Regions from separate parts of the Paenibacillus sp. FSL R7-0333 genome, predicted to be linked through region 2. Evidence: riboswitches for the same ligand, from Rfam matches in the RefSeq annotation. Region 2 holds a riboswitch; the other holds the start of a gene.

Region 1 (6,827 bases), 510 kb from region 2:
ACGGTCTGGAAGAACTTCGAAGCCAGCTTGTTACGCACCTCATTGATCGCAATCGCCAGCGAGACGGAGAGAATGAGGCCTGAGATAATGAAGACCACATTGTAACCCACGGTGTTGATCGTCACCCGCAGGGCGTCAGAGGTAGCGAACAGGAACCGGAAGTTATCGAGCCCGGCCCAGGGACTGCCCATAATGCCGTCAATGTAGTTGATGTTCTTGAAGGCAATGAATAATCCGAACATCGGAATATAGCAGTTGATGAAAAAAATAATCGAGGTGGGCAGCAGCATCAGCAGCAGCACCCGGTATCGCACGATATTGTGCAGCAGACGGCCGAAACGGCCCTGGGGCTGTGTCGCTAACTTGGTGTTCAAAGCTTGTGGTACGGGATTTGCCATAAGTTCTAACCTCACTCTACTTGTTCTGGATGAACTTATTATAGTAGAGCGGATGAACCGAATTCTCTCTTGCAAATGACCCTGTTTATTCAAAAATGACTTTGTGCAAGTAGGATGTTATTCTGCGCTCCTGTCACAAAATAGCAGCAAGAGAACGTTATACCTGTATATTCTTAATAAGCAAAGGAGAGAAACTATGTACACGATCAGCTTAAATACGATGAAGAAAGCAATTATAGCAACAGCAGTAACTGCTGTACTCGGAGGGACAGTTGTCGGCGGGGGATTCACTGTACCCGTAGCGGCGGCAGCCAATGTCAACAAGGATGCTAAGGCTGACAGCGCGTTCGCGGCCAGCGACAACGCCACTCTGAAGGCTATTTTCCAGAAAGGGCTTGCTGCTGCCCCGAATCAGGCCGTGACCCAGGAAGGGGTGACCCTGACTCTAACCGATCTGATCTATGACAGTAATAAGCTTGTCGCAGGCATCCGGCAGGAGGGAGGGACGGTGGGCAAGAACGGTTCTTTCATGGACCAGACCAGGAATGTGGACGTGTTAATCAATGGGAAAAAGCTGCTGTTTGATACTTCCATCATTCCCAATTTGGAAGATACGGACACAGCCTTGATCTATTTGAGTAAGGGAGCCATGAAGCAGCAAATCCCGGACAAATTCGACCTGACGCTGAAGGCATACGCCAACGGGGTGAAGGAGCCGTTTATTTTCAAAGTTCAAGTGAACAAGCTGGGGACCCTGTTAAGCCTGAAGCCGGGCGTCTCCAAGAAGAACAACAAATTCAATTATACGGTGAATTCCTTCGAGATGACCGCGTTAACGATGTCTCTGCAGGTGACCTTTAAGGGTGAAGTTCCGGCAGCGGCCAAGTCCAAGGTGAACCCGGAAAGAATGTTATATGACCTTGTGGATGAGAAGGGGAATGTGATCTCGCCGTGGGGCAAGCCGTTTGAGAAGGTTAAAACAAGCGGTACCGAGGAACAGAACTATAGTGCATTCCCAGCCGTTCCGAAGTCCATTAGCGTTAAGCCTTTTACGTATTCCAAAGATGCCAGCGGGAAGATGTTCAAAGACAAGCAGGGCCAATGGGCTAAAACTTATTATAAAGACCTGGAAACCAAAATTACGGTTAAATAACGGGCAATGAAGCAGTGCAGGACACCCGGCGATGAACACGAGAGTAACAAATGATATTGACAGAAGTCTGGACTGTGCATAGAATTGAAAAATATTTACATGAAGTCAGCTTCAAATAATTGAATATTCGCAAGCTATGAAGGCTATGGATCACACTATAGCTGGAGCAGCTTCTGGAGAGACTGCGGGAGACCGCAGCGCCGAAGGGTTCACAATCTCAGGCAAAAGGACAGAAGAGTACCGGATTTGTGTTTTGCCGTGCGGATTAGCCGCTGCTGCAGACGCTTATTTGGAACCTCTTATGAACCAGGAGATTGGATGATATCCAGTCTCCTTTTTGTTATGGGGTCCCCGCAAAGTATCTGAGTAATCATCGGAGCGGAATCTCCACTTTGTGGGGTTATTGTGCGTTACCCGGCAGGACAGCGTCATATACACTAAGGGGGAAACAGGTATGGCACAGACAGAATTAAAAAGAGAGCTTGCGAACCGGCACGTCCAGCTTATCGCTATCGGAGGTACGATCGGCACAGGATTATTCCTGGGCTCAGGCAAGGCGATTCAGCAGGCCGGGCCTTCCATTATGCTCACGTATCTGATCGTGGGGATTGCCGTGTTTTTTGTGATGCGGGCGCTGGGGGAGCTGCTGCTCTCGAAGGCGGGGTATCAATCTTTTACAGACATTGCTGAGGATTACTTGGGGCCGCGCGCGGCCTTCATTACAGGCTGGACCTACTGGTTCTGCTGGATTATGACGGCGATGGCCGATGTGATTGCGGTGGGCGTCTATGTGCAGTACTGGTTCGATATTCCGCAGTGGGTACCGGCCGTGATCTGCCTGATCATTCTGCTCGGGCTCAATCTGCTCACGGTCAAAAGCTTCGGCGAACTCGAATTCTGGTTTGCTCTGATCAAGGTGGTTACGATTCTGGCTCTGATCGGCCTGGGGATTGTCCTGCTGGTGACCCAGTTCAAGACAGATGCAGGCTCAGTGTCGGTCCGCAATCTCTGGGAGCACGGGGGCGTGTTCCCGAACGGGGTGAAGGGCTTCCTGTTCTCCTTTCAGATGGTGGTATTCGCCTATGTCGGCGTGGAGCTGGTGGGGGTATCGGCAGCGGAGACGGCTAATCCTGAGAAAAACATCCCGTCCGCGATCAACAAAATTCCGCTGCGGATTCTCTTCTTCTATGTCGGCGCGCTCTTCGTGCTGCTGTGCATTAATCCCTGGACCCAGCTTAGCGCAGCTGAAAGTCCGTTCGTGCGCACCTTCAGTCTGGTCGGGATTCCGGTTGCTGCGGGGATTATCAATTTCGTTGTCTTAACCTCGGCGGCCTCCGCCTGCAACAGCGGGATGTTCTCGACCAGCCGGATTCTCTACAATCTGAGCAGACGGAATCAGGCCTCCCCTCAGCTCGGCAATCTGAACCGGAATCATGTACCTGCGAATTCCTTATTCCTCTCCACGCTGGTGATCTCTGCCGGGGCACTGCTCAGCAAGCTTATTCCGGGTCAGGCCTTCGGCATCGTGACTACGATCAGCGCCATTTGCTTCATCTGGGTCTGGGGCGTTGTGCTGGTCTGCCATATCAAGTATAAAAGGAACCGCCCGGACTTACATGCCGCTTCCAAATTTAAAGCACCGTTCACCCCGGTAATTAACTATGCTGTCCTGACGCTGTTTGCCGCCATTCTTGTGATCATGCTCTTTGCTGCCGAGACCCGTCCGGCGCTGCTGTTCACCCCGCTCTGGTTCATCCTGCTGTTCGTTCTGTATTCCATTAGAAGCCGTAAGGAGAAAAGTGAACAGGAAATCAGTATAATCAATACATAAACTGATTTCAGGATGAAGAGGGTGCAGCCGCCGCATGAACAAGACAGACCGCATGTTAGCCATCGTACTGGAGCTGCAGCGCAAAGGGGTCGTACGGGCAGAGGATCTGGCGTCCGTCTTCGAGACTAGCGTAAGAACCATCTACCGCGATATCCAGGCGCTTAGTGAAGCCGGAGTGCCGGTGGTAGGCGCTACGGGTCAGGGATATTCACTGGTAAAAGGGTATTTCCTGCCCCCGGTCAGCTTCACCGCCGAGGAGGCAGTGACCCTGCTGATCGGGACGGATTTCGTGGAGCAGCGGTTCGACACTCAGTATGGTAACCAGGCCTCCGCAGCAGGGAGGAAGATTGAAGCGGTTCTGCCGGAGGATGTCAAGGAGAATGCCGCCCGGCTCCGCCAGAGCATCCTGCTGCTGAATACCAGTAAAGATAAGCTGCAAGGACAGGAGAAGGAGTACATGGAGCAGATCCGACGCGCGATTCTGGAGCAGCGGAAGATCGGCTTTGGGTATACAAAGGGCAGACAGGAAGCTGACGGAAGTCACCGCAGTGTCCGAACCGCCTCGCCGTATGGACTTGTCTTAAACAGAGGCGCATGGACCCTGGTGGCCTGGTGCGGGCTGCGGCAGGAGATCCGTCATTTCCGCTTATCCAGAATGAGTGAGCTTACCATTCTGGATGACCGGTTCGAAGCGCCTGCGGATTTCGATCTGCACGAGTACCAGCCGGAGGATGACCGCCATGTACGTGTGTGCATTTTGGTTCAGCCGGAGATTGCGGGCAAGGCGGCTGAATCCGGGAACTATTATCTGGAGGCAGTGGAGGACCAGGCAGATGGCAGGCATATGATCTTCCGTGTGCGCCAGCCCGAGGACCTGCTGCAATGGGTGCTTGGCTGGGGAGCGGGGGCGGTTGTCCTGGAGCCGGAAGCCTTGCGGAGGCTTGTGCGGGAGGAAGCGGCGAGAATGCTGGAACGCTACTGACATAACGTTGTCAGGAGAGGTTGTGTATATTCAGAACAGACCTTAAGAATAAAGGAGCTGCCTGAATATTATGAATATGAATATGAATATGAAGACAACAGAAGCCTTACAGCAGTTTGAGAAGACTGCCCATCACTATCTTATGGAATTAGATATCTTCAGTATGGAGCAGCTGCTGCGGCAGCCTGCCGAGGGAGAGTGGTCTCTCGGGCAGATGGTCCAGCATTTGATACAATCGGCGCTGTACATGCAGCTCCGTAATATCGATCAGTGTCTGGCCGGGAACGGGGAAGCGGCGGGGAATGAAGCAGAGATGACACCGGAGGGTAAAGCGATTTTTGCCGGGGGCAGCTTCCCGCCTGTACGTGTTCATGTTCCGCCGTCACCGCAGTACACGCCGGTACAGCCGGAGAGCAAGGAGCAGTTGATCCAGGGTCTGCACACCGTGATGGACCGTATGCGGGAGACCCTGCCGAAGCTTGCGCAGGCACCTGAGCACAGCACTGTCCCTCATCCCCGCTTCGGCCCTTTGAATGCAACCGAATGGTATCTGCTGATCGAGATGCACTACCGCCACCACTTGCTTCAGCTGGAACGGTTGAAGGATGCAATAGGGGCAGGAGTACAATAGAGTTAAGCCGCAATGAGTGAAGGAAAGCCGAAGCCTGTCAGCAATAGACTGACGGGTTCCGGCTTTTTTGGTTGAAAAACCGCCCACACTTGGCACGTTGAGAGTGCACGGGGGAGATGTGGTCGAAAAACCGCCCACACTGGTCACGCCAATGGCGCGCGGGCCAGCAGGTAAGCGAAGAAAATGGAGTTACTGCTTGAAGCACCCGCATCCTTCACCCGTCAGGCTGATGCTGTGCTTATAAATCAATTTTTAATTATTCATTTTTGAATAAAGGAGGTTATTCGCAAAATGTCGAACTTAACTCAAGATTTCACTGTACCGTGAAGCTACCTGAAATAGAAGGAGAACCGCATCTATGAAAAACATCGTCCGCTCCCTTGAAGAACTAATAAATCTGGCACCCATTCTGAAAGCTGCTTTTCCTTACGATATCTCAATTGCCATCTGCGACACAGAGAAGTTCCTTGCCTATTACCCCGGTGATTCCATTGATCTGGGCATCCGGGCAGGGCAGATCATTCAGGCAGATGAGCCTCTGTATCATGCGCTGAAGCAGGATGAATACTCGGTGGCTAATGTCCCCAGGGAATATTACGGGTATGAATTTGTGGGTACAGTTCTGCCGGTACATGGGGAGGATGAGGAGGTCTGTGGGGCGGTATGCATTCAGGTACGCAGGCAGACGGAGCTGCGGGAGATCGCGGACCGGATGGTGCTGTCCCTGAATCAGGCCAATGCGCGGATTAGCCAGGTCGCGGACGGCTCAGGCCTGCTTGCCGATTATTCGCAGAAGCTGCTGATTCAATCGGATGCAACGGCTTATAGTGTCCGTAAAAGCAGTGAGGTTCTGGCGGTGCTGAGGAAGGTGGCCGACCAGACGAACCTGCTTGGCATTAACGCGGCGATTGAAGCCGCCCATGCCGGGGAGCGGGGCCGGGGCTTCGACGTTGTGGCTAAGGAGATCCGCAGATTCTCGAAGGAAACCGAGCAATCGGCGCAGCGGATCAGGGATACCCTGAATGAGATTCAGTCGGCCATGCAAGGGATCAGTCAAGCCATAGGCCAGATTGCGTCCGTCGGGCAGGAGCAGGCGGCTTCCACGCATGAGATCTCCAGCTTCATTGAGGAGATCCGGGCAATGTCTGAGCAGTTGAACGAGTTCGCGCAGAAGCTGTAAGGCTGGAGCGGAGAGGAAGCTGCCTGCACCGGTCCGCGAATTTTACAGATGTGCGATCAATGTGGCCGCCAGCGCCAGAAAGGCCGGGAGGCCTTGCATCAGCAGGATGGATCTCTTGGAGGTAAGTCCGCCGTAGATGGCCGCAACCGCCACACAGATCAGGAAGAACAGTTGCAGCTGGTAACCGAAGTCTGCGCTCGGATGGAGCAGGCCCCAGATTAGACCGGCTGCGAGGAAGCCGTTATATAAGCCCTGATTGGCTGCCAGCGACTTCGTCTCCTGTGCGAAGGCGGGGGTCAATCCGAACGCCTTCTGTGCTCTCGGGGTGGTCCACAGGAACATCTCCAGTACAAGTATGTACACATGCTCTAGTGCTACTAAGGCAACAAGAATTAAACTTACAGTCATCATAAGAAGTCCCTCTTTTCAAGTGATAGGAATTTAAATTGCGCAAAATATAATTTTACAAACCTAAATATAACCAAATATTTGCCTTTTGTCAATTTATTGCATCCATATTGTAAGGGAGGAAGGAAATGTACATCAGAACACTGACTCCCTCAGACGCCGAAGGCTACCGGGCGCTTCGTTTGCAGTCGCTGCAGCAGCACCCGGAAGCTTTCCTTAGCTCTTATGAATCGGAAGTGAAGCT
Region 2 (6,827 bases):
TTCCGAAGCGCAGGAATGACACCATGGCGGTAGCCAGATTAAGGGCAGCCGATAGATAGCCGATGCGAAGCATGTCGAACCTCCTGGAATGATGTAGAAATATAAGAGTGAACAGATTTCTACATTTTACAGCGCTAACGCGGGGATTTACAGATCCAATACTGAATGTTCATTATTCCGTAATTGTATGTTATAATGCTTTCTTTTAAAATTGATTATATAGGAATTGGTAAAAATGGAGGGATCGTTTGTGAGAGTCTTTAATCAATCAAGAGCATGGAGTATGCCTGGGGATTTAGAAGCAAGCGAACTTGAAGCCTTCCGGCCGCTGGATGCACCCCAAGTTGATGTCCAGAGCGGAATGTCCGTAGCGGGTACTTCCGAAGAATCCAGGGAGCATATCTACCATAGAGCTATGATTTCTTCGATCCGCAGTGAAATGAACAAATTAAGCCAGCTGCTCTCCATTCCATATGTGGTATTCCTGACGGACAAGGCGGGGACCATTCTGGAGCTGGTCTATTCTTCTTCGGAGACGCAGGCCGAGATGGAGCAGGCGGAGCTGCGTCCGGGGGTCAGCTTAAGCAGGCAGCAGGCAGGAATGAATGCCGTATCGCTGGCGATGGAGATGAACTGCATCGGAGTGGTGCGGGGAACGGAGCATACGGATCAGACCTTCCGGGACTGGAACTGTGTATGCGCTCCGCTGCAGGATAATGATAGCGTTTACGGCTATGTTGATATTTCTTTTAATAGAGGAGAGCCGATCGAATTCGCCATTCCCTTCGTGCAGCAGATTGCAGAGAATATCATGGAGAAGTGGATGGAGAAGAACCCGGAGATGCAGCAGTACCGGCTTGAATCCACATTGCTGGAGTATAAGCTGACTGCGCGGGAGCAGGAGGTAGCGAGGCTGTGGCTGCTGGAGAAGAGTGCGCTACATATCGGAAGCGACCTGGGGATCAGTGAAGGCACCGTGCGCAATATGCTGAAGAGCATCTATAGTAAAATGCGGGTGAATGACCGCTTCCAGTTCGTGAGGCGGCTTACGCCGTAGCCGGAGGAAGCTGCATCAGATACATACATCAAATAGCCGGGCAGCGATACCAACGTATCCCTGACCCGGCTATTTGAAAATATAGAATTTATATGTTTTACGCTATCCATTATCCTTCTATTTCTGGCTGAAAGGCAGAAGGTTAACCGCAGGAGCAATTCAGTACCGGCTTGCGCGCGGCCTGCGTCTCATCCAGGCGGCTGATCTCAGTCGTGTGCGGTGCGTTAATGACAATCTCCGGGGTTTCCTCCGCTTCCTTAACGATTCGGATCATCGTCTCAATGAAGCCATCGAGCGTCTCCTTGCTCTCGGTCTCGGTCGGCTCAATCATCATACATTCCTCTACCGTCAGCGGGAAGTAGACGGTTGGCGGATGATAGCCGAAGTCGAGCAGCCGCTTGGCTACATCGAGGGTACGTACTCCGTATTGCTTAAGGTTCTTGCCCGACATGACGAACTCATGCTTGCAGACCCCCGGGAAGGGAATCTCGAAGTAAGGAGCCAGCCGGTGCATCATATAGTTGGCGTTCAGCACAGCGTTCTCGGACACCTCACGCAGGCCGTCGGGGCCGTAGGTGCGGATATACGCATAAGCACGGACGAGAATCCCGAAGTTGCCGTAAAAGGCTTTGACGCGGCCGATCGATTCCGGCCCGCCGCAGTCCAGCGTGAAGCTGCCGTCCTCGTTCTGTGCCACAGTAGGCTGAGGCAGGAACGGGATCAGCTTCGCCTTCACGCCGACCGGTCCGGCTCCAGGACCTCCGCCGCCGTGCGGGGTACTCATTGTCTTGTGCAGGTTGAGATGCACCACATCGAAGCCCATATCGCCCGGGCGGGTAATGCCCATAATCGCGTTGGAGTTCGCTCCATCATAATAGAGCAGGCCGCCCGCTTCATGGACAATTGCGGCGATCTCGACGATCTGCGTCTCGAAGAGTCCAAGAGTACTCGGGTTCGTGAGCATTAGCGCAGCGGTGTCGCTGCCTACAGCTGCCTTCAGCGCTTCGAGATCGACCATTCCCTTGTCGTTGGAGGGGATGGTCACGGTGTCGAGTCCCGCTGCGGCGGCACTTGCCGGATTGGTGCCGTGCGAGGAATCGGGCACGATGACCTTGGAGCGGACCTCTCCGCGGCTCTCATGGTAGGCGCGGATCATCATCAGGCCGGTCCACTCGCCATGGGCTCCGGCAGCAGGCTGCAGGGATACGGCATCCATACCGGTCAGGGCGGCGAGATCCTTTTGCAGCGTGTACATCAGTTCAAGCGCACCCTGGATGCTCTCCTCCGGCTGGTACGGATGGATCTTGGAGAGTCCCGGGAAGCGGGCGACATCCTCGTTGATCTTCGGGTTGTATTTCATAGTGCAGGAGCCGAGCGGATAGAAGCCGTTATCGACTCCGAAGTTGCGGCGGGACAGGGCGGTATAGTGGCGGATGACATCCACCTCGGATACCTCCGGCAGTACGACCGGCTCACTGCGCAGCAGCCCTTCGGGAAGGAGGGAGTCAATGCCTTCGTCCTGCGGCACATCACATTGAGGCAGGGAGTAGGCCGAGCGGCCGGGACGGCTTAATTCAAAAATCAGACTTTGTTCCGGTTTCATACACAGCCCTCCAGTGCGCTTGCGAATTCGTCAATTTCGGTCTTGCTTCGTTTCTCCGTTACGGCAACCAGCATATGTCCGGACAGCTCGGGATAATCCCGGCCTAAGTCATAACCGCCCAGATAGCCTTCCTTCAGCAGCTTGGAGTTCACTGCACTCACACTGCTGCCCTCCGGGAGCTTCAAGACAAATTCATTGAAGAACGGGGCCGTGAAGACGCGCTCAGCGCCGGTGATTTCAGCCAGCCGCCCAGCGGCATAGTGACTCTTGCGGATGTTCAGCTCACCCACCTCGCGCATGCCCTCCTTGCCCATCACGGACAGGTAGACGGAAGCGCACAGCGCCAAGAGCGCCTGGTTGGAGCAGATATTTGAGGTCGCCTTCTCTCGGCGGATATGCTGTTCGCGGGCTTGGAGCGTCAGCACGAAGCCGCGCTTGCCATTCCGGTCAACGGTCTGGCCGACGATCCGGCCCGGCATCCGGCGCATGAGCGGTTCGGCCACTGCGAAGAATCCGCAGGTGGGTCCACCCAGTGATGCGGCGATACCCAGCGGCTGCGCGTCGCCGACTACGATGTCTGCGCCAAGCCGTCCGGGGGACTCCAATACGCCAAGTGCAATGGGGTTCGAGCTGACCACGAGAAGTCCCTTGACCGCATGGATCAGCGGCTCGATCTGGCGCAGATCTTCAATACCACCGAAGAAGTTGGGCGACTGAACCAGAACGGCAGCCGTATCGCTGTCGATGGCTTCAGCCAGCTTGGCGAGATCAGTTACCCCGTCAGCATAATCAATCTCTACAATTTGCAGGCCCCAGGCGTTGGCGGAGGTACGCAGCACCTGACGCGCTTCCGGGTGAACCGTACGGGAGACAATCAGCTTCTTGCGTTTGGTGGCACCTGCGGCCAGCACAGCCGCTTCGGACAGGGCCGTTGCACCGTCATACATACTGGCATTGGCGACCTTCATCCCGGTCAGTTCACAGATATAGGACTGGAATTCGAAGATCGCCTGTAGCTCACCCTGACTGATCTCCGGCTGATAAGGGGTATAGGCGGTATAGAATTCCGAACGGGAAATCACATGGTTGATGACGACCGGAACGTGGTGATCGTATAATCCGGCACCGAGGAAGCTGGCGTGGGTGTCGAAATCGGCATTCTTGTCGGCGAGCCCCTTCATATGGCGAAGCAGTGCGTACTCATCCAGGGCGCCGGACATCGGCAGGGTTCCCTGGTAACGGACAGACTGCGGAATATCGGCGAACAGCTCATCGATGGACTGTATGCCTACGGTCTCCATCATTTCTGCGCGGTCTTGCCCGGTCATAGGCAGATAGCGGTGCTTCATTGCGGCTTCACTCCTTGGCTTCTTTTGTAGAATGGGGCTTTGATGACGGCAGCCTTGAGCTGCTTGCCGCGGATCTCTACGTACACCTCTGTACCGATCTCCGTATAGGCAGTATCCAGCAGGGCGAGTCCGAGATTCCGCTTCAGGGTCGGGGACTGGGTGCCTGTCGTTACTTCACCGATCTTCACTCCATCCGCGTATACGGGATAGTGGGAGCGGGGAATGCCACGGTCGATCATCTCCAGGCCCACAAGACGACGGGGCAGACCGGCTTCCTTCTGCTTCAGCAGGGCGTCACGGCCGATGAAGTCGCCTGCATCCAGCTTCACGAAGAACTGGACACCGGCTTCGAGTGGAGTGATATCCGCCGACAGCTCCTGGCCGTACAGCGGCAGTTTGGCCTCGAAGCGCAGCGTGTCGCGTGCGCCGAGTCCGGCAGGAGTCAGGCCATGCGGAGCGCCTGCTTCCAGCAGGCCCTTCCAGAGGGTAGCCGCCGTATCAGCAGGAGCGTACAGCTCGAAGCCATCCTCACCGGTATATCCGGAGCGGGAGAGCAGGACGCTGACGCCGCAGACCTCGGCGTGTTCGATGAAGTGAAAAGGCTTGAGTTCCGTTAGAGGAGCGTCCGTCACTTTGGCAAGGATGGTCTCAGCCAGCGGTCCCTGCAAGGCAAGCAGCAGGGTCTCATCCGAGACATTGTTCAGAGTGACCCCGCTGAACTCAGCGGTGAGATGCTCCTGCAGCCACTGGAAGTCCTTGTCGATATTCGACGCATTGACGACAAGCATGTAACGCTCCTCGCCCAGACGGTATACGAGCAGATCGTCCACCACTCCGCCGCTTGGATAGAGCATCAGCGTATACTGCGCCGCGCCGTCTTCCAAGCGGCTGACATCATTCGTGGTCATTCTCTGGAGGAAGGCTTCTGCGCCCTCTCCGGTAACCATGAATTCTCCCATGTGGGAGACATCGAACAGTCCGGCCTGATTGCGGACGGCTTCATGCTCCTTCACGATCCCTGTGAACTGAACCGGCAGCTCCCAGCCGCCAAAATCAATACATCTGGACTCCGCATACGCGGCATAGAGATCATAAAAAGGCGTTCTTCTCAAAGACTCCATCTCGTCACTCCCTTGGCTTTGATTACATACGAAAAAGGACAGGCGAAAGCCATTATGCACGTATGCATAAATGGACTTTCGCTCTGTCCTTGGTACCTGAGAGTTACCCTGCATTGCCGCGCAGGTTTCCCCGTTGGTGATCCGTGAAGCCTGCGGCGCAGGCATCCGGATGCTCTCCAGAGATGCGTCCGGCAAAGGTCCTTTTGCCTGAGAGATTCACCCATCCCGGGCTTACTCCTTCGGCGCTGTCTTCCTGTGAGACAGTCTCTCCCTATGCCATCATTCGCAAACCATATGTTTTTCTACTGACTCCATTAAACCGGGTAACCCTCCGCCCTGTCAATCAAAAAACGTCAAAAAGTTGACAAATTTAATTTTACTGTCAGTTATATTGACATTAGGCAAGCCGATAACTTAGGCTATAACTAAATTTAGAACTCCAATTACGGAAAAGAGGCGGCTTGGACATGAGTGAAGTGCTTGACAACCTGCTATACAGCGAAGAGCATGAGTGGGCGCAGCAGGGCGAGGGACGCGTAGTACGTGTAGGGATTACGGATCATGCGCAGCATCTGCTCGGCGATATCGTGTTTGTAGAATTCCCGGAAGTCGGCGCGGCAATCTCCGCTGGTGACAGCGTAGGCAGTATCGAGTCCGTGAAGACGGTATCGGAGCTATATTCACCCGTATCCGGTAAGGTGACCAAGATCAACGATGCGCTGGAGGCCAGCCCGGAGCTGATCAACGATCAGCCTTACGGAGACGGTTGGATTTTTGAGCTGGAGCTTGATGCTGAGTTCGCAGAGGCAGTAACCGGCCTGCTGGATGCGGCTGCGTACAAGGAACTGGTTGGGGAATAAAAGTTAGCTTATTTGCGGAAGCGGATGTTAATACGGCAGACCTCTCTTTATTACATTAGATGTTACTAATGTGAGAGGTCTGTCTTTTTGCGTCTGTATATTATTCCGTCTCCTGCAGCTGCCGCAGTACAATCAGTTCGACCCGGCGGTTCTTCTGTCTGCCTTCGGTAGTAGCATTATCATATGCAGGTCTGGTATCCGCGTAACCGGCGTACTGGAAGGTATCAGGGCTAAGGCCCTCGTTATCCAGGAAAAAGCGCAGCACAGATAATGCGCGGGCGCCGGACAGCTCCCAGTTATCCGTATATTCCGAAGCGGCGGTTACCGGAACATTGTCGGTGTGGCCTTCGATGCTGATGGTGGCGCCGATGCCGCGGAACAGGCCGGAGAGCTGGCGCAGTGCAGGGAGTGCAGGCGATTTCAGCTCAGCCTTACCTGCATCGAACAGGAAGCGGTCACTGAGCGTGATCGCAATGCCCTGCGGCTTATCGGCAACAAAAATCTGCTCACCCAGGTTATTCTCCTCCACGTATTGGGTGATAACGCCCATAAGCGCAGCCAGCTTCGCCTCCTGTTCACGAAAAGCAAGCTCGCGCGCAGACGGCTGGTGTCCAGCCCCATCTCCTTCTTGTCCGGCTGCAGGTGTATCTGCCCCGTGTCCATTGAGTTCGTTCGCATCCCCAGAGTCTGTGGCCGAAGGCGTGTCAGCGGTGCTGCCGTCTTCATTATGACCCTTCGAAACGTCAGTCTCTGTAATGCCCTGATTGCCCTCCAGAACGCCGTTTCCGCCTTCCAGTACAGTACTTCCGCTCTTGAAGGTATCCGATAAGGAGCCGC

The links. A riboswitch is a leader RNA that binds a small molecule or an ion and turns the genes downstream of it on or off. The one in region 2 is predicted to bind glycine.
Region 1: it holds a riboswitch for glycine, as region 2 does, so the genes downstream of both, MKY86_RS30650 (amino acid permease) here and gcvT (glycine cleavage system aminomethyltransferase GcvT) in region 2, are expected to answer to the same signal.

The regions. Positions count from the first base shown of each region.
Region 1 is NZ_JBBOBZ010000001.1:7,141,731-7,148,557, reverse strand. It holds gene MKY86_RS30660 (ABC transporter permease) at 1-398, opposite strand, end outside; gene MKY86_RS30655 (DUF5643 domain-containing protein) at 595-1,551, shown strand; glycine riboswitch at 1,715-1,794, shown strand; gene MKY86_RS30650 (amino acid permease) at 2,006-3,382, shown strand; gene MKY86_RS30645 (helix-turn-helix transcriptional regulator) at 3,417-4,364, shown strand; gene MKY86_RS30640 (DinB family protein) at 4,453-4,995, shown strand; gene MKY86_RS30635 (methyl-accepting chemotaxis protein) at 5,354-6,175, shown strand; gene MKY86_RS30630 (DUF1304 domain-containing protein) at 6,218-6,586, opposite strand; gene MKY86_RS30625 (GNAT family N-acetyltransferase) at 6,712-6,827, shown strand, end outside.
Region 2 is NZ_JBBOBZ010000001.1:6,634,409-6,641,235, reverse strand. It holds gene MKY86_RS28330 (hypothetical protein) at 1-73, opposite strand, end outside; gene MKY86_RS28325 (helix-turn-helix domain-containing protein) at 284-1,057, shown strand; gene gcvPB (aminomethyl-transferring glycine dehydrogenase subunit GcvPB) at 1,200-2,660, opposite strand; gene gcvPA (aminomethyl-transferring glycine dehydrogenase subunit GcvPA) at 2,657-4,009, opposite strand; gene gcvT (glycine cleavage system aminomethyltransferase GcvT) at 4,006-5,130, opposite strand; glycine riboswitch at 5,212-5,312, opposite strand; glycine riboswitch at 5,316-5,413, opposite strand; gene gcvH (glycine cleavage system protein GcvH) at 5,598-5,990, shown strand; gene MKY86_RS28300 (flagellar motor protein MotB) at 6,091-6,827, opposite strand, start outside.